Regions from separate parts of the Rhizobium sp. 01N447_2 genome, predicted to be linked through region 1. Evidence: riboswitches for the same ligand, from Rfam matches in the RefSeq annotation. Region 1 holds a riboswitch; each other region holds the start of a gene.
What was found. Region 1 has a riboswitch for cobalamin ahead of metE (5-methyltetrahydropteroyltriglutamate--homocysteine S-methyltransferase). Riboswitches for the same ligand answer to the same signal wherever they lie in the genome.
Positions count from the first base shown of each region.

Region 2: another riboswitch for cobalamin. It lies ahead of cobU (bifunctional adenosylcobinamide kinase/adenosylcobinamide-phosphate guanylyltransferase); the one in region 1 lies ahead of metE (5-methyltetrahydropteroyltriglutamate--homocysteine S-methyltransferase).
Region 3: another riboswitch for cobalamin. It lies ahead of bluB (5,6-dimethylbenzimidazole synthase); the one in region 1 lies ahead of metE (5-methyltetrahydropteroyltriglutamate--homocysteine S-methyltransferase).
Region 4: another riboswitch for cobalamin. It lies ahead of fdhA (formaldehyde dehydrogenase, glutathione-independent); the one in region 1 lies ahead of metE (5-methyltetrahydropteroyltriglutamate--homocysteine S-methyltransferase).

Region 1 covers NZ_JBFTQY010000069.1:9,353-17,368, forward strand. Annotated here, with positions in the region: gene metE (5-methyltetrahydropteroyltriglutamate--homocysteine S-methyltransferase) at 78-2,414, opposite strand; cobalamin riboswitch at 2,519-2,723, opposite strand; gene AC1ECN_RS30920 (heavy metal translocating P-type ATPase) at 2,764-5,037, opposite strand; gene AC1ECN_RS30925 (MerR family transcriptional regulator) at 5,109-5,531, shown strand; gene AC1ECN_RS30930 (TIGR03862 family flavoprotein) at 5,601-6,815, shown strand; gene msrB (peptide-methionine (R)-S-oxide reductase MsrB) at 6,961-7,446, opposite strand; gene AC1ECN_RS30940 (helix-turn-helix domain-containing protein) at 7,656-8,016, shown strand, end outside.
Region 2 covers NZ_JBFTQY010000018.1:328-6,075, reverse strand. Annotated here, with positions in the region: gene AC1ECN_RS14750 (chloride channel protein) at 1-683, opposite strand, end outside; cobalamin riboswitch at 937-1,333, shown strand; gene cobU (bifunctional adenosylcobinamide kinase/adenosylcobinamide-phosphate guanylyltransferase) at 1,771-2,295, shown strand; gene cobW (cobalamin biosynthesis protein CobW) at 2,300-3,349, shown strand; partial or broken gene AC1ECN_RS14735 (cobaltochelatase subunit CobN) at 3,354-5,748, shown strand, end outside.
Region 3 covers NZ_JBFTQY010000022.1:9,356-17,371, reverse strand. Annotated here, with positions in the region: gene AC1ECN_RS17420 (HAMP domain-containing methyl-accepting chemotaxis protein) at 1-1,413, opposite strand, end outside; gene AC1ECN_RS17415 (DHA2 family efflux MFS transporter permease subunit) at 1,695-3,098, opposite strand; cobalamin riboswitch at 3,276-3,463, shown strand; gene bluB (5,6-dimethylbenzimidazole synthase) at 3,506-4,195, shown strand; gene AC1ECN_RS17405 (DUF2865 domain-containing protein) at 4,271-5,359, opposite strand; gene AC1ECN_RS17400 (ribonuclease H family protein) at 5,739-6,272, shown strand; gene AC1ECN_RS17395 (NADP-dependent malic enzyme) at 6,444-8,016, opposite strand, start outside.
Region 4 covers NZ_JBFTQY010000017.1:90,085-98,100, reverse strand. Annotated here, with positions in the region: gene AC1ECN_RS14060 (LysR substrate-binding domain-containing protein) at 1-209, opposite strand, end outside; gene AC1ECN_RS14055 (DMT family transporter) at 322-1,245, shown strand; cobalamin riboswitch at 1,386-1,586, shown strand; gene fdhA (formaldehyde dehydrogenase, glutathione-independent) at 1,806-2,996, shown strand; gene AC1ECN_RS14045 (transporter substrate-binding domain-containing protein) at 3,070-3,876, opposite strand; gene AC1ECN_RS14040 (putative bifunctional diguanylate cyclase/phosphodiesterase) at 3,982-6,372, shown strand; gene AC1ECN_RS14035 (aminotransferase) at 6,535-7,698, shown strand; gene AC1ECN_RS14030 (flavin reductase family protein) at 7,675-8,016, opposite strand, start outside.

The sequences.
Region 1 (8,016 bases):
TTAACGGAAAAGCGCTGTGGAGAGCCCGTTCATAAAAGGAGCCGGCAAAAGCCGGCTCCTCGAGATGTTGCGGAGATTTAAGCGCCCTTCCCCGACCCCACGGCTCGCAACGCCCGCGCGGCGGCGACCATGTTGACGAGTGCCGGACGCACCTCTTCCCATTTGCGGGTCTTCAGGCCGCAATCCGGATTGACCCACAACCGCCCATCCGAAAGCCGCCCGCGGGCAAGCTGCATGAGCTCAGTCATCTCACCGACCTCCGGAACGCGCGGCGAATGGATGTCGTAAACGCCGGGACCGATCTCGTTCGGATATTTGTAGCTTCGGAAGGCTTCCAGCAGCTCCATCTTCGAACGTGAGGTCTCAATGGAGATGACGTCGGCATCCATCGCGGCGATGGCGCCGATGATTTGGTTGAACTCCGAATAGCACATATGCGTGTGGATCTGCGTCTCATCGGCAACGCCGGTCGAGCACAGGTGAAAGCTTTCCACCGCCCAGTCCAGATAGGTCTTCCAATCGGCCTTTCGCAGCGGCAGGCCTTCGCGAAGTGCCGCCTCATCGATCTGGATCATTGCCGCGCCTGCCTTTTCGAGATCGGTCACCTCGTCGCGAATCGCCAGCGCTATCTGCCGGCTGACATCGGCGCGCGCAAGATCGTCACGGACGAAGGACCAGTTGAGGATCGTCACTGGTCCCGTCAGCATGCCCTTCACCGGCTTTTCCGTCAGCGACTGCGCATAACGCCACCATTCGACCGTCATCGGCTTCGGGCGTGAGACATCGCCGAAGATGATCGGCGGGCGGACATAGCGTGAACCGTAGCTCTGCACCCAGGCATGCTGCGTGAAAGCAAATCCGGAAAGCTGCTCGCCGAAATACTGCACCATGTCGTTACGCTCGAACTCGCCGTGAACGAGCACATCGAGGCCGATCTCCTCCTGCCAACGGATCGCCGACTCAGTCTCCTTTCTGAGGAAGGCCTCGTAGTCGGCGCCGCTCATCGCACCCTTTGCATAGGCGGCGCGCGACTTGCGCACTTCCGATGTTTGCGGAAATGAGCCGATCGTCGTCGTCGGGAAGAGCGGCAGTCGCAATCGGTCGTCCTGAAGCGCTTTGCGCGCGAGGAATGCGCGACCCCGGCGTTTCATCCTCCCGTCGATGCCTGCCACTCGCGCCGCAACTCTGGCATCATGAACCCTCGAGGAAGAGGCGCGGGCAGCGACGGCGCGCAAAGAAGCTTCAAGGGCACCGATAACGCCGCTCCGGTCCAAGGCACCGCTGCCGAGCACGGCAAGCTCGTCCAGCTTCTGCGTCGCAAAGGCGAGCCATGTTTTCAACTCGCCGTCGAGCCCTGCTTCCAGCTCGAGGTCGATCGGCACGTGAAGGAGGGAGCAGGACGGCGCGATTTGAAGTCGATGCTCACCTAATCTGGAAACCAGTGGCACGATCCTGTTCAGGATGGCGTTGAGATCGGCCCGCCAGATGTTGCGTCCGTCGATGACGCCGAGCGACAGCACGAGACTATCAGGCGCCCTTTCCAGGAGAAACTCGACCTGCTGCGGCCCGCGCACCAGATCGACGTGAAGGCCTGCGACCGGCAACTCAAGTGCCGCCGGAAGATTGTCGCCCATATCGCCGAAATAACCGGCGAGCATGATCTTGAGATCCGGCACTACTTCGCCGAGTGCCCGATAGGTCTGGCTGAGCGCGGCGCGCTCCCTGTCGGAAAGATCGAGGACGAGGCATGGCTCGTCGACCTGTACCCAGTCGGCACCCGCCGCTCTCAACTCGGCAAATATCCTGGCATAGACCGGCAGCAGCCGGTCGAGCAGCTCGACCGTGTCAAAGCCGGCCTCGGTGGATTTGGCGAGTTTCAGGAAGGTGACCGGCCCGAGAATAAGCGGCCGCGTGTGAATGCCGAGTGCCTTCGCCTCCAGGAAAGCCTCCAGCGGCTTGTTCGCCGTCAGCGTGAAGGCCTGGTCAGGCCTGAGTTCCGGAACCATGTAGTGGTAGTTGGTGTCGAACCATTTCGTCATCTCCAGTGCCGGCACCCCGTGGCCGTGGCTGACATGGCCGCAATCGCCGTGATGGCCCTCGCCAGTCGAGCCGCGCGCCATCGCGAAATAGATGTCGAGATCGACCGGGTCGCCTTTCCAGCCATAGGCGGCCGGAATCGCGCCGACCATCACAGCGAGATCGAGAACATGGTCATAAAGCGAGAAGTCGTTGGAGGGAATGACGGCGATCCCCTTCTGCTGCTGGAGCTTCCAGTTGTTGGCACGCAGCTTTTTTGCCGTATCCAGAAGTGCGGTCGCGTCGCTCTTGCCGGCCCAGTAGCTTTCCAGCGCAAATTTCAGTTCGCGATGGCTTCCAATTCTTGGAAAACCGAGATTTGCAGTCTTGATGCTCATTTCCTTACCCCGAGGGTTATGGGCAAGGCACTGGCGAGACGCATCGACGAACGGACACGACGGTGCCGTTTCGCTGAAAGCGGCACACCGGGACACCCCGCCCGTGGACGTTATCAATCGCGGCAGGTCTCCTGGCTTGCGGGTCGCTGCCACCGTCCAGTCTTCCCGGGCGTCTCCCCAGTGACGTCAATTGGACGGCGGCTCTCCGCCTACAGTTGCGGGGGCAGCTTCGGATTGGGCAGGCGCCGCACCGAATTCCCTCTTAGCTCCAGACCAAAAGATCCAGAGAACCACGATGCCATAAGGATGCGCCCGCAATCGCACGCCGTCAATAGACATAAAGGAATGTTTATATCTTTATTCGAAGCAACCGCAGTGCGTTGATCGTCACCAGCACGGTGGCGCCGGTATCGGCGAGGATCGCTGGCCAGAGCCCGGTAATGCCGGCGATCGTCGTGACCAGAAACACCGCCTTTAGCCCGAGTGCGATGGTGATGTTCTGCAGGATGTTGCGCATCGTGCGTTTGGAAAGTTCGATCATCCGCGCCACGTCGCCAACACGTCCGTGCAGCACGGCGGCATCCGCCGTCTCCAGCGCCACATCGGTGCCGCCGCCCATAGCGATACCGATATCGGCAGCGGCCAGCGCCGGAGCATCGTTGATGCCGTCGCCGACCTTGGCGACGATGAAGCCCTGGCGCTTCAATTCGCCGACGACGCGCTGCTTGTCCTCCGGCATCATCTCGCCGCGCCAGTCGATGCCGAGCATGCCGGCAACGGCTGCTGCCGTGCGCTTGTTGTCGCCCGTCAGCATGATCGCCTTGACGCCTGCTGATTTGAGGGCAGCGAGCCCGGCCTCGGCATCCTCACGCGGCTCGTCGCGCAGGGCGATCAGGCCGGCCGCAACACCGTTGACGAGCAGCACCGACACGCTCTTGCCCTCATCGTTCAGCGCCGTGATGCGTGCATCCTGTTCCGCGCTGAGCGTCCCGCGCTCGCGGGCGGCAGGCGGCGACAGCAGATCCAGTGACTCACCGCCGACTTTGCCGCTGACACCCTTGCCCGGCAGCGCTTCCAGCTCGAAGGCCGGCGGCACGGGAACGCCGTCCGCCTTGGCGCGGTTGAGGATCGCCAGCGCCAGCGGATGGCTGGAACCCCGCTCCAGCACCGCCGCGCGCGACAGCACCTGCGCCTCGCTCAGGCCAAAGGAAATGATGTCAGTCACCTGAGGCTTGCCTTCCGTCAGCGTGCCTGTCTTGTCGAAGGCGACCATCGTCACCTTGCCGAGCGTTTCCAGCACCGCGCCGCCCTTCATCAAGAGTCCGCGCCGCGCACCTGATGAAAGCGAAGCGGCGATCGCCGCCGGCGTCGAGATGACGAGCGCGCAAGGGCAGCCGATCAAGAGGATGGCAAGGCCCTTATAGACCCATTCGCCCCACGGCCCAGCGAACAGCAGCGGCGGAACGACCGCGACGAGCGCTGCGACCACGACCACGCCGGGCGTGTAATAGCGCGAAAACCGATCGATGAAGCGTTCGGTCGGCGCCTTCGATTCCTGCGCTTCCTCCACCAGTTTGACGACGCGGGCGATGGTATTGTCGGCCGCGGCCGCCGTGACGCGAACCCTGAGCACCGCATCGCCATTCACCGTGCCGGCGAAAACAACGGCATCGACGCCCTTGCGCACCGGCGTGCTCTCGCCCGTCACCGGCGCCTCGTCGATCGCACTCTCGCCTGAGATGATGATGCCGTCCGCGGAGATCCGGTCGCCGGGACGCACCATGATGATGGCACCGACCGCAAGGCTTTCCGCCGGCACCTCCCGCGTCTGCCCATTGTCTTCGAGCAGCGCACTCTTCGGCACCAGGGCCGTCAGCGACTGGATGCTTTCGCGCGCCTTGCCCGCGGCTACCCCTTCGAGCAACTCGCCGACGAGGAACAGGAACACGACGGTTGCCGCTTCCTCACCGGCATTGATGATGACGGCGCCGACGGCAGCGATCGTCATCAGCATCTCGATCGAAAACGGTGTGCCTGAGAGGGCGGCCATGACGGCGCGCCGGGCGATCGGCACCAGCCCGATCAGCATGGCGACGATGAAGGCATAGGACGCAATCGCCGGCACGAGATGGCCGACGGTGTAGGCGGCAACGAGCGCGGCACCCGAAAGAATGGTCAACCGGCCCTTCCTGCTCTGCCACCAGGGACCGGCCATCGGCGCATGATCGTGCCCGTGCAGCCCCTCGATTTCCTTCTCGCCATCATCGTGAGGATGGTCATGGTCATGACTTGCATGGTCATGGCTATGGCCTTCATGATCGTGGTCATGGCCCGCGTGATCGCCGTGATCATGTCCATGGTCGTGACGATGCTGCGAGCCGCGTTCATGCGCAGGCGCCGCGTTTCCGGCAAGCGGCGCGACGGAATAGCCGAGCCCCGTCACCTTCTTCTCGATCACCTTGAGATCGCTGCTGCCATCGTGCCGGACGGTCATCGTGCCCGCCATCACCGAGACGGAAACATCGGCGACACCCGCCACGCGTCTGACCGCCGTATCGATCTTGGTTGCGCAGGCGGCGCAATCCATGCCGCCAACCCGGTATCGTGTCTCGCTCTCAGCCATCATCCGCTTCCTTGTCAAACAGAAGCATCTCTCCTACATCCTCTAGCGACTAGAGGTGCAAGAGGAAAATCATGAAAAAGATCACGATTGGTGAAGCTGCGCGCCAGAGCGGCGTCAAGGTACCGACAGTCCGTTATTATGAGAGCATCGGCCTGCTCGCGGCGCCGAGCCGCAGCGAGGGCAACCAGCGCTCCTTCGAGCCTGCGGATATCAGCCGTCTCGCCTTCATCCGCCATGCCCGTGAGCTCGGCTTCGAGATCGAGGCGATCCGCACGCTGCTCACCCTGCAGGATGATCCGCACCAGTCCTGCGCCTCGGCCGACGCCATCGCCAAGGCCCGCCTCATCGAGGTCGAGCAGCGCATCCGCAGCCTGATGGCGCTGAAGGCCGAGCTGGAAACCATGGTGGAAGGCTGCGGCCACGGCCGCGTCGACCAATGCCGCGTCATCGAGGTGCTCGCCGACCACGGCCAGTGCACGCATCCGCACCACTGACCGCTGCCCTTGCAGGCGGTCCCCGCTCGCGCCAAAACTGAATGCAGACAGAATCGGGCGAAGACATCAATGAACCAGAAGCGGATTGCGATCATCGGCGGCGGCCCGGCCGGTCTCGCGGCTGCCGAGCTGCTTTCCCGTCCCGGTCATGCGGTGACGGTCTACGACGCCATGCCGACCCTCGCCCGCAAGTTCCTCTTGGCCGGCAAGTCGGGTCTCAACATCACGCATTCCGAGGATTATGCCCGTTTCACCACACGCTTCGGCGCGGCCTCCGCCCGTCTGCGCCCCGCTCTTGATGCCTTTACCCCTGATGATATCAGGGATTGGGCAGCAGGGCTCGGGACCGAGACCTTCGTCGGCTCGTCCGGCCGGGTGTTCCCTAAGGTGATGAAGGCCTCTCCTTTGCTGCGCGCTTGGCTCAGGCGACTGGAGGCGCAGGGCACTACGCTGCATACCCGCCACCGCTGGACCGGTTTTGCCGAAGATGGTTATGCTTTCGAAACGCCCGAAGGGCGCAGCATCGTCCATTCCGACGCAGCCCTGCTGGCGCTCGGCGGCGCCAGCTGGCCGCGCCTCGGCTCCGATGCAAGCTGGCTGACTCGGCTATCGGAGAGAGGCGTCGAGATCGAACCCTTTAAGCCCGCCAATTGCGGCTTCGCCGTCGGCTGGAGCGGAAGCTTTAGCGAGCGTTTCGCCGGCGAGCCGGTAAAGTCGGTCACCGCAACATCCGAGGCCGGCACGTTTCCCGGCGAATTCGTCATCACCGGGAGCGGCATCGAGGGCAGCCTGATCTATGCCCACACCGCTAGCCTCCGCGACCGGCTGCTGAACCACGGCAGCGCTGCCCTGACGCTCGACCTTGCACCCGGCCGCACCACTGAGAGGCTGAGCCGCGACCTTGCGCGGCAGGATGCCAAATCGAGCTTTTCAAACCGCCTGCGCAAGGGCGCCGGCCTCGACGGCGTCAAGGCGGCACTGTTGCGCGAACTTGCTCCCGAGCACGACCGCACCGATCCTGAGCGTCTCGCCGGCATGATCAAGGCCCTGCCGGTGCCGGTGATCGAAACCCGCCCGATCGCCGAAGCGATCTCCTCGGCCGGCGGCATCCGCTGGAGCGGCATCGACGACAGCTACATGTTGAAGGCGCTACCGGGCACTTTCGCCGCCGGTGAGATGCTCGACTGGGAAGCGCCGACCGGCGGCTATCTCCTCACCGCCTGCCTGGCGACCGGCCGGGCGGCAGCGCGCGGCATCGAAGCCTGGTTGCAGCGCGGAGCATGATGCCGAAAAGTGTGATCGGTTTTCGGACGACATCATGCTCCAACTCTTAATTTAGAACAGGATTCAGATTTTAGGCCGACCCGGCCTAAAATCATCCTGTTCTAGGCGCAGGCAGTCATCAGCACCGAGTAAGGTCATCGCTCGATCAGGCCGAGGCCGGACGGAATGTCATGGCGAGCCCATTCATGCAGTAGCGAAGCCCGGTTGGCTTCGGGCCGTCATCGAAGACATGGCCGAGATGCCCACCGCAGCGGCTGCAGTGCACGGCGCTGCGCACCATGCCGAAAGTCGTGTCGCTCGTGGTGCCGACGGCTTTTTCGAGCGGCGCCCAGAAGCTCGGCCAGCCGGTGCCGCTGTCGAATTTGGTGGTCGAGGAAAAGAGGTCCTGGTCGCAGCCGGCGCAGGCGAAATTGCCCTTTCGCTCCTCATGCAGCAAGGCACTGGTGAAGGGCTGTTCCGTCCCCGCCCGGCGCAGGATGACGTATTGATCCGGCGTCAGCAGCTTGCGCCATTCCTCGTCGGTATGCGTCACCGCAAACGTCTCGGCGGCGATCGCCTTGCCGGCCAGGCCCAGGTGAACCGCAAACACCCCAAAAGCGGCGCCCATCAGCAACAATCGTCTATTCAGCATGGTCGGATCTCCTCGTCTGGCAAACCTTGCTTCCGTATAAAACTACGAGAGAGAGGGGTCATTTGTTACGCCATGGCCGCCCAAACACCGAAATGTGATTTCCGCCATTGTCGTCAGGAAGAGCCGCATGCTGACGACCGCCAGTACCGGCCGATTGCAAACCAGCCGCTTTTCCATCAGAATGTGCTGAACTTCGGTGGGAGGAGCCGATGCACGAACACTCAGCGCACGCCGAGCACGTCTACACGTCTGCCCAGCGCGATTCTGCGGCGGCCAGTTCTCCCGTTGTCGCCTCATGGCGGCGGTGCATGACCATGCATCAGCTCGCCCCCGAGGACCAGCGGGCTCCACTGCGCCTCACCGACCAGGAATTCCGCCGCGCGCGCGAGCAGTCCGAACAGCTGATCGCCAGCGCGACGGAAGAGCTCGATCGTCTCTTTACCACCGTTGGCAGGGCCGGCTGCTGCCTGCTTCTGACCGACAAGAACGGCATCGCCCTGGAGCGCCGGGGCGCTGCCGGCGACGACAAGGAATTCCGCGAACTCGGCCTCTGGACCGGCTCGGTCTGGA
Region 2 (5,748 bases), on a different contig from region 1:
AGTAACCTTGCGATCAGGGTGGAGACAAGGGCGGAGACGACGACAGGCGTCAGCGAGACGATCGTATAGGTGCCGATGATCAGCTCGAAGGCATAGAAAGCACCGGTCAGCGGCGCGTTAAAGGCGGCGGCGATGGCGCCCGCCGCGCCGCAGCCAACGAGGGTGCGCAGGTCCGAGCGGCGAAGCTGCAGCTTCAGGCCGAATTTCGAGGCGAGGCCGGCGGCAAGCTGGGTATAGCCGGCCTCCAGGCCGACCGAGGCGCCGAAACCGTTGGAGATCAGGTTCTGCACGGCAACGATGATGCTGTCGGTCAGAGACAGGCGGCCGCCATGCAGCGCATTGGCCTCGATCGGGTCGACCATCGGCTTCTTGCGCCGTTTCGCCAGCACGAAAAGCAGCAGGCCGAGCAGGGCGCCGCCGATGACGGGGGCGGTGAGCAGCAGCATCTTGCTCTCGATCTCGGACGAGCTCAGTCGTTCGCTGTCGGCAATGCCGAAGACCAACTGATGCAGCTCATTGGAGACGTAGCTCATGCCGGTGACGGCGAGACCCGAGATGATGCCGACGACGGCGCCCGCCAGCGACAGGCCAACCTCGCTACGGCGGGTCAGCGCCCGCAGGCGTCCCGGATCGAAGAAAACACGCAGCGCGCGGAAACGGCGCCGATCCAATTTCATAAGCATGGCAAGACAACTAGGCAGGGAGAGGCCCGGTCAAGGGCGAAGGCGCAGTCCGCTTGCGACGCAATTGCGGCGAAAACCCGGCGGGCGGGATAAATATTTGTGACGTAAGTCTCTGATAAATGACGATGTTTTAGGTAGAGTAAGTCGTGTTGGAGCAGGCATACCGGCCGGCCGTCAATTGGTCGACCGCCAAGGCCGGTTGACTTCACCCCTGCGCTTGCCTAACCATCCCGATAACGGATGGTCGACTGACCATCCTGACATAACGGATGGTTCCGGATCGGTGTTACGCCCTTCCGGATGAAAAGGGAATGTGACGGGGCGGACCCAAGCCGGGCGCCTTCATCACAGCCGACCCCGCGACTGTAGAGCGGTCAGGGTCTTCCATCCGGCATCAAGCCCTTCCGGCTCGGAGCCTGCAATCGTGCGGGCGGGCTGGACAGGCGATATGCCGGAAAAGCCACTGGATATGCATGGTGATCAACCGGGGTCGGACGCCTCTCAAGTCTACGAATCGTCCACCTTTTCACTGATGCGGCCGGGAAGGCGAGGATGATCCGCTGGCACGATCAGGGCGACCGGTTTCCGGTCTGCCCCGATCGCGGCCGATAACTGCGAGCCAGGAGACCTGCCATGCGTGCCGGGCGAGAAGCCCACACCTGGGCACTATGCCCGTTGCCAGCACGGAGGTTGTCTTGGCTGAACGATTGAATTCGGCGCGGCCTGGTGCGGCGCGACGGGGAGGTGCTTTCCTCTCCTCCCTCATTCCTGTGCTTGTCACAGGAATCCAGTGTGCCCAAGTCCTTGGGTACGGAAAACTGTGGGTCTTTCGTTGTTGCGCTTCACTTGCGCTCAGCACATTCGCGGCTTTGCCGCTCATCCCCTCAACCGTCTGCCGCCACCTTCTCCCCGCTGGGGAGAAGCGGTATGCCGCAACGGCTCGGTCTTTCTCATCCCGCAGAGGTCAGAGAGACGACCTTGGACTAAGGCTTGCTCGCTCTTCTCCCCAGCGGGGAGAAGGTGGCCCGAAGGGTCGGATGAGGGGGGCCACACGGCGTGCCCTATCTGATCAGCGGACCGTTTGCACATGATCGCCGCCGCCTCCAACACCGTCTTCATCCTCGGCGGCGCACGCTCCGGCAAATCCCGTTTCGCCGAAGACCTCGTAACGGCGACTGGGCTTGATCGCCACTACCTTGCCACGGGGCGGGCATGGGATGAGGAGATGCAGGCGCGCATCTCTCAGCACAAGACCGATCGCGGTCCGTCCTGGACGACGCATGAAGAGCCGCTCGACCTCGTCGGCAAGCTTACCGCCATCGACCGCAAGGAGCGCATCGTCCTCATCGACTGCCTGACGCTCTGGGTCACCAATCTGATGATGGAGGAGCGGAACATGGCGGCGGAATTTGCCGTTCTTGCCAATTTCCTGCCCGCCGCGAAGGCGCGGCTCGTTTTCGTTTCCAACGAGGTCGGCCTCGGCATCGTGCCCGACAATCGCATGGCGCGGGATTTTCGCGATCATGCCGGCCGGCTGCACCAATCGATAGCGGCGAAGGCCGCCGAAGTTTATTTCATCGCGGCAGGCCTGTCGCTGAAAATGAAGGGTTAAGTCCATGAACCAGCAGAAGATTCCCGCAACCGTCATCACCGGATTCCTCGGCGCCGGCAAGACGACGATGATCCGCAACCTGCTCACCAATGCCGGCGGCAAGAAGATCGCGTTGATCATCAACGAATTCGGCGATCTCGGCGTCGACGGCGACGTGCTGAAGGGCTGCGGTGCGGAGAATTGCACCGAGGACGACATCATCGAACTCACCAACGGCTGCATTTGCTGCACTGTTGCGGATGATTTCATTCCGACGATGACGAAGCTGCTCGAGCGCGAGCAGCGGCCCGACCATATCGTCATCGAGACTTCTGGCCTTGCTTTGCCGCAGCCGCTGGTCGCCGCCTTCAACTGGCCCGACATTCGCACCCAGGTGACCGTCGACGGCGTCATCACGGTGGTCGATAGCGCTGCCGTTGCCGCCGGCCGCTTCGCCGACGACCATGATGCGGTCGATGCGCGCCGCGCCGAAGATGAATCGCTCGATCACGAAAGCCCGATCGAGGAGCTGTTCGAGGATCAGCTGACCTGCGCCGACCTCATCGTGCTCAACAAGACAGACCTGATCGATGCTGCCGGGCTTATCAGGGTGCGAGACGAGGTCGCCTCCCGCACGGTGCGCAAGCCCATGATGATCGAGGCGAGGAACGGCGAGGTGTCGGCCGGCATCCTGCTCGGCCTCGGCATCGGCACGGAGGACGATGTCGCCAATCGCAAGTCGCATCACGAGCTGGAGCATGAAGACGGTGCGCCGCACGACCATGACGAATTCGACAGCTTCGTCGTCGATCTCGGACCCATTGCCGATCCCGCCGGCTTCGTCGAAGCGCTGAAGGGTATCATTGCTGCCCATGACGTGCTGCGCCTCAAGGGTTTCGTCGACGTCTCGGGCAAGCCGATGCGCCTGCAGCTCCAGGCCGTCGGCAGCCGTATCGACCATTATTTCGACCGTGCGTGGGGCGCGAGCGAAAAGCGCGCCACGCGCCTTGTCGTCATCGGCCTGCACGAAATGGATCAGGACACGGTGAGGGCGGCGATCGAAGCGCTGGCGTAACCCGATGCATCTGCTTCTGGCTCAACAGGGAACGATCAGCGACGGCGAGGAGGCAATCGACCTCGGGCAGACGCCGGGCGATATCCTGTTCCTGTCGGCTGCCGACAGCGAGCTTGCTGCGATCGCGGCCGCCCATCGCGATCGCGGGGCGGGGCCTTCGCTCCGGCTCGCCAGCTTGATGAGCCTGAAGCATCCGATGTCGGTCGATACCTATGTCGAGCGCACGGCGCGGCATGCGAAGCTGATTATCGTCCGCGCACTCGGCGGCGCCAGCTATTTCCACTACGCGCTGGAAGCGCTGCATGCGGCGGCTGCCCGCGCCGGTGCGCTGATCGCCGTGCTGCCGGGCGATGCCAGGCCGGATGCGGGGCTGGTGCCTTTCTCCAATGTTGATCTCGACGATCTCAACGCGCTCTGGGCCTATCTGATCGAGGGCGGCGATGCCAACGCGCAGGCTTTTCTCGACCATGCCGGGGCGATGCTGTCGGGAGCCGAGAAGCCGGCGCCCGCGGTGCCTTTGATGAAGGCAGGTATTTGGTGGCCGGGGCGGGGGCTGATCGGGGTCGAGGAGTGGCGGCGGGTTACCGATTCCCTCTTCTCCCCAGCGGGGAGAAGATGCCCGGCAGGGCAGATGAGGGGGGCGAGCGACGGAGGGAGCGAGCAGCAGGATTGGGACGCCAGAGTTTGTCGAGTCACCCCCTCATCCGACCCTTCGGGCCACCGACCAGGGTTGAGCCACGGGTCTCAACCCGTCCTTCGGACCCCCGCTGGGGAGAAGAGGGAGCAAGCCGAGAAGCCGACAGTCGCCATTTCCTTCTACCGCGCCCTCGTCCAAAGCGGCGAGACCGGGCCGATCGAAGCTCTCATCGAGGCGCTGACGTTACTCGGCCTCCGCCCGCTGCCGGTCTTTGCCTATAGTCTCAAGGATCCTGTCTCCACCGGCATTCTCGAAAGCGTATTTTCGGCGTTGAAACCCGACGTTGTCATCAACACGACGGGCTTTGCGGTCTCGGCACCGGGTGCGGACCGGCAGCCGACGGTGCTGGAGGCGAATGAGGCGATCGTGCTGCAGGCGATCCTGTCGGCCTCGTCGAGGGAGGTATGGGCAGCTTCCTCGCAAGGCTTGTCTGCACGCGATCTCGGCATGAACGTGGCACTGCCTGAAGTCGATGGCCGGGTGCTGGCGCGGGCGGTCTCCTTCAAGACGGCGGCGCGCTACGATGCGCTGGTCGAGACGAATATCGTCGCCAGCCAGGCCGATGCCGGCCGGGTGCGCTATACGGCGGAGCTGGCCGCCAATTGGGCGCGGCTGCGGAAGACTTCCGCCGGCGACCGACGCATCGCGCTCGTCATGGCAAATTATCCGAACCGGGACGGTCGGCTCGGCAACGGCGTCGGCTTGGATACGCCGGCCGGCACCATCGAGGTGCTGAAGGCTATGCGATCGGCGGGGTATCCGGTCGCCGAGATTCCCGCCGACGGCGATGCGCTGATCCGGCATCTGATGGAAGGGCCGACCAATTCCGGTTCCGACGGAAAGATCATACGCGAGACGCTTTCCCTGAGTCTGTACAACAGCTTCCTGGAATCTCTTCCCAATAAGATTCAGGATGAGGTGAGGGCCCGCTGGGGCGATCCCGAAGATGATCCGTATTTTCGCGAAGGCGTCTTCGCCCTGTCTTTTGCGCGCTTCGGCGAAATGCTCGTCGGCATCCAGCCAGCACGCGGTTACAATATCGATCCGAAAGAGAGTTATCATTCGCCGGATCTCGTGCCGCCGCACGGTTATCTCGCCTTCTACGCTTTCCTGCGCCGCGAATTCGGCGCCCATGCCGTCATCCATATGGGCAAGCACGGCAATCTCGAATGGCTGCCGGGCAAGGCGCTGGCGCTGTCGGAAAGCTGCTATCCCGAGGCGATCCTCGGGCCGCTGCCGCATCTCTATCCCTTCATCGTCAACGATCCGGGCGAGGGCACGCAGGCCAAGCGCCGCAGTGCAGCCGTCATCATCGATCACCTGACGCCGCCGCTGACGCGGGCCGAGAGCTACGGGCCACTCAAGGATCTGGAGGCGCTGGTCGACGAATATTACGAAGCATCCGGCGGCGATCCCCGCCGCATCCGGCTGCTCAGCCGCCAAATCCTTGAGCTCGTCGCCGATATCGGCCTCGACCGGGATGCGGGCATTGCCAAGGGCGAAAGCGAGGGCGAGGCGCTGAAGAAGCTCGACGCCTATCTCTGCGACCTCAAAGAAATGCAGATCCGCGATGGGTTGCATGTGTTCGGTGTGTCGCCCGAAGGACGGCTCTTGACGGACCTGACCGTGGCGCTGGCGCGGGTGCCGCGCGGGCTTGGCGAGGGTGGGGATGCGAGTTTGCAGCGGGCGATTGCTGGGGATG
Region 3 (8,016 bases), on a different contig from region 1:
CTGGGCGAGTTCACGCACTTCCTGCGCAACGACCGCAAAACCCTTGCCGGCCTCGCCGGCGCGCGCCGCCTCGACGCCGGCATTCAGCGCCAGCAGGTTCGTCTGGAAGGCAATCTCGTCGATGACGCCGATGATGCGGCCGATCTGGCTCGACGAGGTTTGGATCCGGTCCATCGCCCCGATCGCATCGCGCACCACCGTCGCCGAGACATGGGCGCTCCGCTTCGTCTCCTCGACCAGCTGCCCGGCATTTTCAGCCCGTTGCGACGATGTCCTGACCGTCGTGGTCACCTCATCCAGTGCGGCGGCGGTCTCTTCCAATGCGGCTGCCTGTTGCTCGGTCCGTCTTGCGAGCTGATCCGCGGAGGTCGCCAGCTCGCTCGAGCCGGTTTCGACAGCCACGGAGGCGGTCTTGATCTCTGTCAGAGCGGCTGCGACCGCATCGACCATGTTGTTGAAATCCTGCCGCAACTTATCGAATTCAGGACCGACATCGGCCAGATGTATCGAAAAGTCGCCCGCGGCGAGCTGTTCCAAGGCATTTTCAAGAGCGTGCATCACCAGCCGCTGCGTGTTGCTGGCCTCTTCCGTCAACATTGCGTTGCGCGCCCGCTCGGCGTCGAGCGAAGCACTCTGCTCGGCGGCGGCCTGCTCTCTTTCGACCTTGGCAATCGCCTCGTGGCGGAAAACTTCCAGGGCCCGCGCCAGAAAGCCGATTTCATCGCCGTTTTCCCTGTAGGTGACGGGTGAGACCAGATCGCCTTTCTGCAGCGCGCTGATCCGTTCGCTGATCACCCTGATGGGCCGGCCGACCAGGCTGCGCATGGCGAGAAGGAAGGCAACGACGGCCATGGCGGTGATCGCGGACTGCGTGAGCAGCGAAATGAGAACTTTCTGCCTGACTTCGGAAGCGATTTTTTCGACGGACCAGTTCGTGACGATGTAACCGGTGGCCTTGCCCGACTTATCCAGCGGGAGCGGCGCGATGATCGTCACGACGCCGGCAGATATTCTACCGTCATCGATGGTGGTCTTTTCCGGTTTCGCGCTGAGGCTCTTCGCCAGATCGGCTGGTGCGGGCAACCCACTAACGCCATCGCGCGCCCAGGTATCGACGGCGGCAGGTTCAGCGTTGAATGCGGCAAACTGCACGAGATCGAGCGAGGGGTCGTCGCGATAGAGCGAATAAGCCTCTCGAACGGCGTTCGCCTTCCCCCATTTCACGCCGCCCGCTGCCAGAGATGCAAATTGCTCGGCATCCTTGGACCAGTTCGCCTTGGCGCCATCGATCAAGGCCCGGGTTTCGTACATCCAGGTATAGGTGGCGAAAGCGGAAATGCCGCAGAGGTTCACGGCAACGATAATCGCCGCCAGCTTGGCGGTCAGAGGCATCGTCTTCAAAAATTGGAACATTCCGCGGCGGCCTAGAATTGCGGCTCAGTCGGACATGTTCCCGACTGGCGTATCAATACGGGCATCGACGCTGACGATCACATCACGAGCCCTCATGCCCATGTCCGAATTGCGACCCAAAACGCGCAAACGCAGTGTGTATTTGATGTGTGAATAAATCATAAAGTAGAATGGGGTGCTGGGGTACACGCGGGTCATTTCACCCTGGCGTCTGCCGGCGCCGAGTCTTGCGAACCGGCGGGTGAGGAATGCTTCCATCGCGCCAGGCAGATCTGTCTCGATCAGCTATTTTCCGCCACGGCCTCTTCGGGCTCGGCGTGCCGGCGCTTGCGGCCACGCGCCGTCAGTTCCGCCCCGGCATCGCGCGGCAGGCGCAGGAAGGTGATACAGGCCAGCGCCGAAATCGCCGAGACGCTGAAGAAGGCGACGTGGAAATCCGAGACCAGCAGCCTGCCGTCGTGAAAGCTGCTCGAAATTTCGAGGATGCCGCCGGCGATCGCCACACCCATCGCCATGGAGATACGCTGGGCAACGGCATTGATCGCGGTTGCCTGGCTGCTGTCGGCGTCGTCGACATCGCCGAAGGCCATGGCGTTGACGCCCGAGAAAGCCATGGAGCGGAACAGGCCGCCGATCAGCAGGCAGGCCATGATCAGGAACAGCGGCGTCTCGGCGGTGAAAAGGCCGTTGATGCCGAGGAAGATCGCCGCCAGCAAAGTGGTGATTGATATGACGGTGCGGAAGCCGAACGCCTTGAAGGTGCGCGAGGCGGCGAATTTCGAGCCCATGGAGCCGAGCGCGCTGACGAAGGTGACCGAGCCCGATTGCAGCGGCGTCAGGCCGAAGCCGAGCTGCAGCATCAATGGCATCAGGAAGGGCAGGGCGCCGAGCCCCATGCGGAAATTCGAGGCGCCGAGGATCGCCGCCCGGAACATCGGGTAACGGAACATCTTCGGGTCGAGAAGCGGATTGGGTGCGCGGCGGGCATGCAGGAGATAGAGGAGGCCGGCAAGGATGCCGATTGCAACCGTGGCATAACCGTAGATGACGGGCACGGCCGGCAGGCTGATCACCGACAGGCCGAAGACGAAGCCGGAGAAGCCTATGCCGCAAAGGCAGAAGCCGGGGAAGTCCATCGGCCGCGGACTGCGCGGCTCGACCGCCGGCAGGAAACGGGTGACGAGGATGATGCCGAGCACGCCGATCGGGACGTTGATCCAGAAGATCCAGTGCCAGGTGAGGTAGGTGGTGAGGAAACCGCCGATCGGCGGACCCATGATCGGGCCGATCAGGGCGGGGATGGTGAGCCAGGCCATGGCATCGACGAGTTCGTGGCGCGGTGTTCCCCGGACCAGCAGCAAGCGGCTGACCGGCGTCATCATCGAGCCGCCGGCGCCCTGAATCAGGCGCGAGACGACGAAGGCTGTGATCGAGTTGGAAAAGGCGCAGGCGATCGAGCCGATCATGAAAACGAAGATCGCCATGCGGAAAATGTTGCGCGCGCCGAAACGATCGGACATCCAGCCGCTGATCGGGATGAAGATCGCCAGCGCCACGAGATAACTCGTGACGGCAAGCTTCAGCGCGATCGGCGAGGTACCGATATCGGCGGCGATTGCCGGCAGGCTGGTGGCGATCACGGTGGAATCCATCTGTTCCATGAACAGGGCGACCGCAAGGATCATGGGCGTGAGGCGGGGCACGGGCAACCGAAATGCAAAGAGAAAAAGTGCGGCGCCATGGGCGTCGGTCAGGATCGGTTTGTTTCTAAGGCAGCAATGCGCCTCTGTCCATGAAATCGATGTCGCATGCAGCGTATCGGCGGCGTCATGCGGGCCGCCTTGCCGCAGCCGCGCTTTCCTGAAATAGATGCGCCGTCAGGTGCCCGCCGGTAAGGCGGGAGAATCGGGAATCCGGTGCAAAGCCGGAACGTGCCCAACGCTGTAAGGCCGACGTTTGCCGCTTCATCACGCCACTGGCTTCTTGCCGGGAAGGCTGCGGCAGACGGATGACGCCCAGTCAGAAGACCGGCCTGGCAAGATAGACCGATCCGCGCGGACGGCGGGGCGGTTGCGTTGTTGGGGATTTGACGATGCGACCCTTTGATGAGGATGCCCTTTCGGTGGCGTCCGGTTTTTCTTTGGCCGAACGCGAGGCCGTCTATCATGCGATCATGACGCGGCGGGACGTCCGCAGCCAGTTCCTGCCCGATCCCTTGCCGGACGAACTTGTGCAGCGGCTGCTGACGGCCGCCCACCACGCGCCCTCAGTCGGCTTCATGCAGCCGTGGAATTTCATTCTGGTGAAAAGCGCAACCGTGCAGGCGCGCGTCCGGGATGCTTTTGCGAGGGCCAATGAGGAGGCGGCGCTGATGTTCGAAGGCGAACGGCGGCAGGCCTACCGCTCGCTCAAGCTCGAAGGCATTGTCGAGGCGCCGCTCGGCATATGCGTGACCTGCGATCCCACGCGCAGTGGCAGCGTAGTGTTGGGGCGCACGCACAATCCGAGGATGGATAGCTATTCCACAGTCTGCGCCATCCAGAACCTCTGGCTTGCGGCGCGGGCGGAAGGGGTCGGCATCGGCTGGGTCAGCATCTTTCATGAAGGCGACCTGAAGAGCATTCTCGGCATACCCGAGCATATCGAGGTGGTCGCCTGGCTCTGTGCCGGTTTCGTCGATCGGCTCTATGACGAGCCGGAACTCTCCGTCAAAGGCTGGCGGCAGCGGCTGCCGCTCGATGAACTCGTCTTTCATGATGGATGGGGACGGAGCGAGCCCTAAATCAAGCGCGTCGCATCGAAGATGCATGTCGTAGTCCCAAAACCGCTGCGCAGTTTTGGGTGGCATGATTTGATATCACTGCTGTTGTGGCTGCGGGCCCGGCGTTGCCGGATTGGCGAGGTCGATCGAGCCCTGATCGCCGGCCAGAAACTGCGGGCCGACCTGACGGACGCGGTTCTGCGTGGGATCGTAGGGGCGCTCGGGAACGGATGGTTGCGGCGCGGCGGCATCCTTCGCCGGGGGATTGGTGCGGATGGTGGTGATGGAGCCCTGCTGCGGCGGTTCGCTCACCGCCTGCTTGGAGCGCATCTCCTCATAATAGGCGGTGAGATTGCAGGCGCAGGAGGATTTTTCCCCGGGCGTGCGGTTCTTGTAGGCAAAGGCATTTTTCATGGCGCTGTAGGGCGTGCCCGTTGCGACCGAGATCATGTTCGAGGCTTCGGTGCTCGTCACGTCACGATAGAATAGTTCGGTCTCGATGCCCGGGCACATCTTGGCGCAGGTCTGGGCGTCGCGGCCGAAATCGACCGACGTGGCGTTCGAGCTGATCGGGAAGAAGCCGCCGTCGCAGCTGCGCACGCACATGGTGCTGACCGGAGATAGCATCTCGGCCCGCGGCACGCCGTAACGCGGATCGACCTCGTCACCGCCGCCGAGCGGAATGAAGGTATCGGTGCGCATCGCCTGTTCCTCGACGCTCGGAGCCGGTTCGTTGGCGCTGCGATCGCTCGGGGCATAGAAGTTTTCGCTGTTGCAGCCATTGCGGTCGAGAGCGGCAATCAGTTCGCGCCGCGCGCCGTCATCGGCGCCGTTCTGGCCGGCCAGCTCGTCGCGGCGGTCCTGGAGATAGCGGATGTTGTCGATCATGCGGGCTTCGGACTGCGAGAGCTCGGCGCAATAATCGGCATTCTCGCCGCCGATGACGACCATGCTGCCCGAGGTGCAGCCGTTGCCGCGCAGCTCGTTGCGGACCTTGCGCAGCTCGAGGTTCTGCTCGGCCATGGCGCTGGCATATTGGCGCACTTCCGGGCCGTTGTTATTGCCGATCGACCGCGGCAGGTCGGCCAAGCGACCGCGCAGATCCTCACAGATAGTAGTTGTCTGCGCCGCGGCGGGCGCTGCGAAGGCAAGGAGGAGGGCAAGAGACAGGTTTCGGCGTTTCACGGCGTCGTCCCGGAATGAGCAAAGAATCGATCGGTCGATTGCGGCCTCGATAGCCGCGCGTTGTCTCTTAGCGTGTTTCTCTTAATAAGCTTGGAGATATTCCTAGCGCATTTTCGCGATTTTATCCAGCAAATGCGGGTGGTCCCTCTGTCGGGGAATCTGCTGTGCCGCCAAAAGCGGGACCTCCTTCTTTCAATTTTCCGGCGCTTGATTCTTCTTCTCGTTCGCCAGCATATCGGCAAGCTGTTGCGCGACATCAGGATCCGGCACGACTGGCCAATGCCGCGCTTGCGGCGCCGGTTGGGTTTACAGGCGACCGCGTGCACGGTATCGGCCAGCCACTTCGGCGGGCGCGGCCAAGGCGAGAAGGACGGCGAAAATGACAGACATTTCCAACGAGCTCCGCTCCCCTGCAGCGACAGTCGGGATACCCGAAGCCCAACACGGCCTCCACGTCTTCGTGGACGGTTGCTATGAACCCGGTTCCGGGCACGGGGGCTGGGCATTCGTCGCTTATCGTGATGCCGCGGAAATTGCCTCTGGCTTCGGTGGCGTCGAAGACTCCGCCAATAATTCGATGGAATTGACCGCCGTCCTCAAGGCGGCAATCTGGATCAACAGCGATACAAGCGGCGAGCCCGCGACCATCTGGTCCGATTCCGTCTATGCCGTCAAAGGCTGCAACAGCCGGCGGCATATATGGAGGAACAACGGCTGGAGGAAAGGCAACCCCAATGGGAATGCCCGAAACCGAACGATCGGCAATGTGGAACTCTGGAAAGCAGTCGATCTTCGACTATCCCAGAACGCTCTGGTGACCATTGCCTGGTGCAAGGGCCATGCCGGCATTGCCGGTAACGAACGCGCGGATGCGCTTGCGGATAGAGGACGCCTGTCGTTGCGGGGTGCCTGATATGGCATCAGGACATATGTCGGAGCGGCTTCGATGGCCGCTCGTACTAAAGATTTTATCCTAGGCCCCGCAGCGTGATATCTGCTTGATATCAACCGGCTGCAGATGCTCGGGACAAGCCCGAGCATGACGAAAGAGGAGTTGGCCGACTTGTCAGCAGTCTAAGCCGGCTCAGGCCGGTTGCGATGCCTCGACGACGGCGAGTGCCGCCATATTGACGACGCCGCGGGAGGTGACCGAGGGGGCGAGAATGTGGGCGGGCAAGGCGGTGCCGAGCAAGATCGGGCCAACATGCAGGCCGTCCGTCATCGACTTTACCACGCCAAGCGTGATGTTGGCGGCATCGAGGTTCGGGAAGACCAGGAGGTTCGCCTCGTCGTGCAGGGTCGTGTCCGGCATGACGCGCTTGCGCAGTGCCTCGGTGATGGCGCTTTCGCCGTGCATCTCACCGTCGACCTCAAGGTCGGGCGCGGCTTCGCGTACGAGCTGCAAGGCGTTGCGCATCTTCGTGGCGCTTTCGGATTCACGCGAGCCGAAATTGGAATGCGAGACCAGAGCGGCGCGCGGCGTGAGGCCGAAACGGCGGATTTCCTCGGCCGCCAGCACCGTCGCCTCGGCGACCTCCTCGGCGGTCGGATTGAAGGTGACATAGGTGTCGGTGAAGAAGGTAGCGCCGCGCTGCGAGATCATCAGGCTGAGGGCCGAGAAATCGCGGACATCCTTGCGCTTGCCGATGATCAGGCGGACGTCGCGCAGATGCTTCTCGTAACGGCCTTCGAGGCCGCAGATCAGCGCATCGGCCTCGCCGCGCCTCAGCGCCAGCGCGCCGATGACGGTGGTGTTGGTGCGCACGATCGTGCGGGCGGCTTCCGGGATGACGCCGCGGCGGCCGACGAGGGAGAAATAGAGATCGACATATTCGCGGAAGCGCGGATCGTCTTCCGGGTTGATGACCTCGAAATCCTGCAGCGGCCGAATGCGCAGGCCGTAGCGCTTCAGGCGTGTCTCGATGACTTGCGGGCGGCCGATCAGGATCGGTTCGGCAAGGCCTTCCTCGAGCAGCACCTGGGCGGCGCGCAGCACGCGCTCGTCCTCGCCTTCGGAAAAGATGACGCGCTTGCGCTCGGCGGCCTTAGCCGCGGTGAAGATCGGCTTCATGACGAAGCCTGAGCGGAAGACGAAGCGGTTCAACTGGTCGAGATAGGCGTCGAAATCCTGGATCGGGCGGCGCGCGACGCCGCTCTGTTCGGCGGCCTTGGCAACGGCGGGCGCGATGCGCAGGATCAGACGCGGATCGAAGGGCGAGGGGATCAGGTAATCGGGGCCGAAGACCGGGGTCTCGCCGGAATAGGCACGCGCGGCAACATCGGACGGCTCTTCGCGGGCAAGGGCTGCGATGGCGCGCACGGCCGCCATCTTCATTTCCTCATTGATCGTCTCGGCGCCGCAATCGAGCGCGCCGCGGAAGATATAGGGGAAGCAGAGGACGTTGTTGACCTGGTTGGCGAAATCCGAGCGGCCGGTACAGATCATTGCGTCGGGGCGGGCGGCACGGGCGAGATCGGGCATGATCTCCGGCGTCGGATTGGCGAGCGCCATGATCAGCGGTTTGTCGGCCATCTGCGCCAGCAGTTCCGGCTTCAGCACGCCGGCGGCGGACAGGCCCAGGAAGACGTCGGCGCCGCCGATATTTTCGGCCAGCGTGCGCGTCTCGCTCTTTTGGGCATAGATGGATTTCCATTCG
Region 4 (8,016 bases), on a different contig from region 1:
GGCACGAGCTGTATGCCCGGGCGCGTGAGCAGCACGCCGCGGGCGCCCCGCTCGAAGAGAGTCTCGCCGATCGTCTCCTCGAGCCTCTTGATCTGGCTGCTGACGGCCGATTGCGTCCGCCCGATGCGCTGGGCGGCCGCGGAGAAATTGGAAGTCTCGGCAACGACCAGGAAGGTTCTGAGCAGGTCGCTCTCAATCGGCTCGTGCATGGGGAAGCCATTAAAAAACTCGATGACAGCTATCTCTACTATTCGTTTGCCTGATGTCAATTCTTGACGCACAAATAAGCCGCGTTCGACTTCCTTCTTTGAGAATATCTGCGTGACAATTGAAAATCCGGCCAGACGCCTCGCAGGCAGCGAGCACGAGAAGGGTGTGCTTCTCATCATTGCCGCGACACTTGCCTGGAGCGCGAGCGGCGTCTATTCGCGACTCCTGACGACCGACGTATGGACGGCGATCGCCTGGCGATCATTGTTCGGTGGCCTGTTCCTGCTGATCCCCTGCCTTTTCCTCGAAGGGGGCATCTCACGGCGGCAATGGCGATCCGTCTTCCATCCCACAGGTCTTGCCATGATCGCATGCCAGACCTTCAGTCAGGTATGCTTCATCGGGGCGCTTTACATGACCACCGTCGCCAATGTGACGATGATCTATGCGACCGCGCCCTTCATCGCGGCCATGCTCGGCTGGGTCATCCTCAAGGAGAGGGTCTCSAGGCGGACGTTGATTGCCGGCGGCATCTCGCTCTTCGGCGTCGCGGTCATCGTCGCCTCGTCGATCGGCGGCGGCACTGGTGTGGGAGATCTGCTGGCGCTCGGCATGACGGCGTCCTTCGCGCTCGTCATCATCATTCCGCGCATCAATCCCGGCGTGCCGAGCCTGCCTCCGACCGTCGTCAGCGCTTTCCTGACGCTGGCCATCTTTGCCCCGTTCGGTTCAGTCGGCTCGCTCGACCTGCACAACTGGGTCGTTCTCGCCGCCTTCGGTGCGACCAATTTCTCTCTCGCGCTGGTGCTCTTCCTTGCCGGGGCCAAGCGGATGCCGCCGGCCGAGGCGGCGCTGATCGGCACGATGGAAATTGTGCTCACGCCCTTCTGGGTGTGGCTGCTGTTTTCCGAACAGCCGCCCGTCGCCACCTTTTTCGGCGGCGCGATCATCCTCGGCGCCGTGCTCTGGCACACGGCCGTCGACTTCAACCGCAGCCGGCGCCCCTCGCGGCTAAAGTCTTTAGGCGGCGATTAAATCTTCCGGGACGAACCGGAAAACCGCCGTATTCGCGGGATCAATTATTTCCGCTACGCAGCGCTATTGCGACTTTGCGACTGTCGTCTTTGAGTTGCACCCATGTCGTTTTCTTGATCGCTGTTTTCCGTCAGGCATGGTTTGTTTGTAGTGTTCAAGGCGCTATCTCGCAAACTGGCGAAATGGACCATTGGGAAGCCGGCCCGACGCCGGCGCTGCCCCGCAGCGGTAGAAGAACTGAAATCCTCAAGGAAATCGCCGGATAGACATCCGGAAAGATATCGAGATGGATCGGAAGGAGATTCTGGAGCCGGAAACCAGCTCTTACGCAGCAGATCGACGGATTGCGGCAGACGGTCACGAGCGGAACGACAGGCAAAAACCGTGGCGTTCACTTCACTTCTGCATCCAATCTGTCCGTTTTGAAAATTCGAATATCGCCCGGTGCGGCGGTATCCTCGTGTTGTGGACACCGGGCTGCAGAGGAGGCAGGCCGGAGGGAAGTCGCCATCGACTGCATCGGTTGCAGATCGAGGCTTTCAAACAAGTGGGAGGAATCCATGAGCAAAAATAGAGGCGTCGTCTATCTCCGGCCGGGCAAGGTCGAAGTTCGCGACATCGACGACCCGAAGCTGGAAGCGCCCGACGGCCGCCGCATCGAACACGGCGTGATCCTTAAGGTGATCTCGACCAATATCTGCGGCTCCGATCAGCACATGGTCCGCGGCCGCACGACAGCGATGCCGGGCCTCATCCTCGGTCATGAAATCACCGGCGAGATCATCGAGAAAGGCATCGACGTCGAGATGCTCGAAATCGGCGATATCGTCTCGGTGCCTTTCAATGTCGCCTGCGGCCGCTGCCGCTGCTGCAAGTCTCAAGATACCGGTGTCTGCCTGACGGTAAACCCGGCCCGCGCCGGTGGCGCTTACGGTTATGTCGACATGGGTGGCTGGATCGGCGGACAGGCGCGCTATGTCACCATTCCCTACGCAGATTTCAACCTGRTGAAGATCCCCGATCGGGACAAGGCAATGGCGAAGATCCGGGATCTCACCATGCTCTCCGACATTCTGCCCACGGGCTTTCATGGCGCGGTGCGGGCAGGCGTTGGCGTCGGCTCGACCGTCTACGTGGCAGGCGCCGGCCCCGTCGGCCTTGCGGCTGCGGCTTCGGCTCGCATTCTCGGCGCCGCTGTCGTGATGATCGGTGATTTCAACAAGGACCGTCTGGCGCATGCGGCGAAGGTCGGTTTCGAGCCGATCGACCTGTCGAAGAGCGACCGTCTCGGCGACATGATTGCGCAGGTCGTCGGCATCAACGAGGTGGACAGCGCCATCGATGCGGTCGGCTTCGAGGCACGCGGCCATTCCGGCGGGGAACAGCCGGCGATCGTGCTCAATCAGATGATGGAGATTACCCGTGCCGCGGGTTCGATCGGCATTCCCGGCCTCTACGTTACCGAGGATCCGGGCGCCGTCGACAACGCTGCCAAGCACGGCAATCTGTCGCTCCGCTTCGGCCTCGGATGGGCCAAGGCGCAGTCCTTCCACACCGGCCAGACACCGGTGATCAAATATAATCGCCAGCTCATGCAGGCGATCCTCCACGACCGGCTGCCGATTGCCGATATCGTCAACGCCAAGGTCATCCCGCTCGACGATGCCGCCGCTGGATATGAGAGCTTCGACCATGGAGCAGCGACAAAATATATCCTCGATCCGCACGGAGAGGTCGCGAAAGCCGCGTAGCGCTCACGACCGAAGACAGGGATGGTCGGGCAACAGCCCGACCGTCCCGCATTCTCGAAAATCGGCCGGTGAATTACTGGATGCTGAACGGGAAATATTTGGCGTTGATCATGTCATAGGTCCCGTCCGCCTTGATGCTCTTCAGCGCTTCGTTCAGGCGCGTCAGACGCTCCTTGTCATCCAGGCGCAGCGCGATCCCGGCGCCTTCGCCAAAATATGTGATGTCGACCAGATCCGGCCCCTTGAACTCGCAGCAGCTTCCGGCCTTGGTGTTGGCAATCCAGTCGTAGATGGCGAGTTTATCCTCGAGGATAATGTCGACACTCCCATCCGCCAGCCCCTTGTATAATTCCGGCGAAGAGCGAAAAACCGTCTTCTTCATGTCCGGATAAAGATGGTTGGCATAGGATTCCTGCGCTGTCGACGACGTCACCCCAAGAATTTTGTCGCTGAGGGCGGCTGGGCTGACGTCACTGATCGACGAATCCTTCCGGGCGATGAACACCGACGGGCTGTTGTAATATTTTTCGGTAAAAGCAACCTTTTGACGCCGCTCAAGGCTCATCGACATGGATGAGATGATCGCGTCGTATTTGTCGGCAACGAGATCGGGGATGATGTCGTCCCACTTCTCGATGATAAATTGGCATTCGAACTTGCCAACCTCGCACAGCGCATTGGCAATATCGATGTCGAAGCCCTGAAGATTGTTATTTGCATCGAGATAGTTGAAGGGCGGAAATGCACCTTCGACGGCAATTCTCATCGGCATGCGATCTTGCGCAGCCAGCTGGAGCGGCAAGGCAGCGGCGAGAAGGATTCCCACCGCGCCCGTCATCAGGGCTCCGCGCACTATAGTGTGAAGGGATCTGCGCAACATCGTCGGGAGCTCCTTGGGGCGTATTCGATCTCGCCCCATAGTGCGCCGCAGCTTTTAATTCTACGTGAACGCTTCTTTGTTAGCGTCGACCAATGCGCCCGTGTCGTGGTGTTCAGGGGTCTAGGCTTGCAGATCGTTCTTCCTTCCAGCTCCAGCACGTTTCAGCAATCCTGGATCGCTTCGGGGAGGATTCTGTTTCTGATTGCCGTCAGCGGCCTTGGAGCGATCGGACTGGTCGTGCTTTCGGCACTGTGGGCGGGAACCGAGAGCGACGCTGCCGCCCTTGATCGACAGCGCCAGCTTGTGAATGCCCGCCTGCGGGAACAGGTCGATCAAGTCGCGCATGTCATCGGCCAGTTCGGCAACGGCTACCTCACCCGTGTTTATCCGGCTGCCCGGTCAAGCGGAGGTTCCTCCAGTCTCGATGCGGTTCTGACAGCGGCCGCCGGGAGCGCGATCAGCCAGACCGCAATGTCCGCCTTCGGCTACGATCAGGCCTTCGTCGTCGACGAGAAGGCGCAACTGCTGATGCTGGCGGACGCCCAAACGGAAAAGCGTTATCGCTGGATGAAGCCTCTCTTTTTGCCTCTCCTTCACGATGCCCGCCTTGGGGTAAGACAAGGCGCGGTTTCCAACGAAAGAACGCCGTCCTCGATGGAAAGCCGCCTTGCAAGCCCAGGGCGCTCCAACACTGCGTTGGCCAATCTGATGCGGCTGGAAGGTCGGCCGACGATCGTCGGCGTCGTCGCCATCAACGAAGCTGATGAGCGGCAACGGCAGACGATGCGGCAGTTCCTGATCGTCGTGCGGTTTATCGATGGTGCGGCGCTGGACGAATTGAGCCGGCAACAGGGCCTCAACGGCGCGCGCTTCGCGCGCACGGCCGATGCAGACGAAAACGAGGTTGCGTTCCAGATCGACGCCACGGCAAATGGCGAACCGATCGGCTTCATCGTCTGGCGGCCCGATCTTCCAGGTTCGAGGGTGATCGGCCGATTGATGCCGGCGCTTTCGATAGCCGCCATGGTGATCGCGATCCTGTTCTCGGTCTTGCTGGTGCGCCTGCGAAGCAGTCTCGGCGAGTTGAAGAAAAGCGAGCTGCATGCAAGACAGCTTGCCTTGCATGATGTGCTGACCGACCTTCCCAATCGCGCCTTGTTCGCGATCAGGTTCGACGAGTGCCTGGCCGAGACGCAGAATTCAGCCGAGCGCTCGGCAGTCGCGCTTCTCGACCTGGACCGATTCAAAGCCGTGAACGACACGTTCGGCCATGCCGCCGGCGATGAACTCATCAGGATGGCTGCGGAGCGGATCCGCTCCCTGCTTCGTCCGGGCGACACGCTTGCCCGGCTCGGAGGGGACGAATTCGCCCTGCTTCTCCGGGACATCAAAGATCATGATCACCTGTTGCCGGCAATATGCGACGCGATCGTTGCCGAACTTGGTAAGCCCTTCCCGCTTTTGAGGGGCGAGGCGGTCGCGCGCGTCGGCGGCTCGATCGGCGTGACCGTTGTGCCAGACGCCGGGCGGAATGCCGATGACATCATGCGCTACGCCGACGTCGCGCTGTACGAAGCCAAGATGGGCGGCAGGGGCCAGTGGCGCGTCTATTCACCCTCCATGGACGGCGGCAGGAATGCGCGCGACATTCTCAAGAACGAATTGCGGGAGGTTTTGGCCAAAGGCATGACCTCATCGGCTGACGGTCCACAATCCGGTCCGATTGAGGCCCGGCCCGACTTCGGATCGCTCGAGGTCTATTACCAAACGGTACATCGCGCTGAGGCAGGATATTCGGCATCGGGTGCAGAGGCTCTCGTGCGTTGGCGTCACAGTCAGCGCGGATTGTTGACGCCTGCCAGCTTCATCCCCGTCGCCGAGGAGGGCGGCCTCATCGACGCTCTCGGTTTCTGGGTGTTGCGTGAAGCCTGCAGAGCCGCCTGCAAATGGCCGGAAGACACGTTTGTTGCGGTCAACGTGTCTCCCGCCCAGTTAAGAAGGCCAAATTTTGCCGAGGAAGTATTCGCAGTGCTGCAGGAGACTGGCCTGCCGCCGTCCCGGCTCGAGCTCGAGCTCACCGAGTCCTCGCTCATCGAGGATAACTCGGACGTCTATACGGTGCTGAAGTCGCTGCGCAGCCAGGGTGTCCAGATTTCGCTCGATGATTTCGGAACCGGCTTTTCATGTCTCAGCCATCTGCTGCGCTTCGATATCGACCGCATCAAGATCGATCGATCGTTCGTCTCGCAGCTCGGCACAAGAGCCAACGGGGCGGCCATCATCGGCGCCATCGTCGCGCTCAGCCGCAACCTCGGTATCTCGACGACGGCGGAAGGGGTCGAAACCGAATATCAACGCGACTTTCTGGCCGCCCTCGGCTGCACCGACCTCCAAGGCTACTTCTTTTCCAAACCGGTTCCTCTTGGCGACCTTGATAGTTTCCGGAAAGCTGAGAGCGCCGGGTTACTGGCGACCGCTCCAGGCGCCGTTGCCTGAGAGGCTTTTGATCTCCCGCTAAAGCATGATGCCGAAAAGTGTGAGCAGTTTCGGACGACACCAGGCGCATGCGCGTTTCTGCGTCAGGTCCGTCTCGTCAGACAAAGAGGTTGAGAAAGCAATTGGTATCGTTGTAGCAATCGGTATCAAAGAGAAATAGATATGATCGCTGCAAAACCCAATTCGCTCGTTGCCCGCCTCTCTGCCCCGCCCATTCCTTCCGTCGTCGCCTGGAGCCGCGAATACAAAGGGGGAAAGGGGCCGCTCATCGATCTGTCGCAGGCCGTTCCAGGCTATCCCGCGCATCCGGAGATGCTTCGGCTCCTTGGCGAGGCGGCCGGGCAACAGGCTATGACAGGCTACGGGCCGATCGAGGGCGAACCTCTATTGCGCAAGACCTACGCGGCTCACCTTGCCGCGCTTTACGGCGCCGACATTTCCGCCGGCAACATCCACATGACCGCCGGCTGCAATCAGGCGTTCATGTGCACGGCGATTGCGCTGGCGAGAGCCGGCGATACGGTCGCGCTCACCAACCCCTTCTATTTCAATCACGACACGACGTTATCGATGCTGGGGATCGGGCGTCGATTGGTCGATTGCGACCCTGCCGGCGGCTTTCTTCCCGATCTGAATTCAGCCGAGTCTGCACTTGCGGCCGGCGCGAAGATGCTTGCCGTCGTGACACCCAATAATCCAACAGGAGCGGTGTATCCCGCAAGTCTGCTTCACGAGCTTTTTGCGCTTTGCCGGAAATATGGCGCCTGGCTGATCCTCGATGAAACCTATCGCGATTTTCTTGGCGAGAATTACGGACGGCCGCACTCTCTTCTCTCCGAACCGGCCTGGGAGAACACGCTCGTTCTTCTCTACAGCTTTTCGAAATCCTTTTGCATTCCCGGTCATCGACTGGGTGCAATCACGGCAGGCCCCAAACTTGTCGCCGAGATCGCCAAGGTGATGGACAATATGCAGATCTGCGCGCCGCGTTCGGCTCAGATCGCCGTTGCATCAGCCATTCCGGCGCTCGCCGAGTGGCGAGCCGGCAACCAGTTGGAGATTGCTCGTCGGGCGGAGGCGTTGAGGCTGGTCTTTTCCGGGCTGCCGGATTGGGAGATCGCCGCGATCGGCGCCTATTTCGCCTTTGTCCGCCATCCCTACGCCGATAAATCGTCTTCGGAGGTTGCCGAAAAACTCGCCAAGGAATCCGGAATCGTTTGTCTACCCGGCGCCTATTTCGGCGAGAGGCAGGAGGGTTATCTCAGACTTGCCTTTGCCAATGCGGATGTCGCCTCGATCGGGCTATTGTCCGAGCGCCTTCGCTAGACCGTTTTGATCAACCTCCGCCGGAAGTTCATGATAGCCGCCGCGCCAGTAAAGCAGCGGCCCTATGCCCTGCCGGATTTCCATCGCGCAGACATGTCCGACCAAAACGGCATGGGAATTGTAGTGGAATGCGGTTTCGAGCTTGCAGTCCAAGACCGTCAGGGCATTTTCAAGGACCGCCGCGCCGGTCTTGAGACGATACCATCCTGCATCGCCGTAGCGTTCGGCGCCCTTTCGGCCGTCAAGACCGGCAAAGGATTGCGCCACCTGCTGCTGGTCGGCGGCGAGCACGTTGACACAGAAGCAGCCGTACCGCTG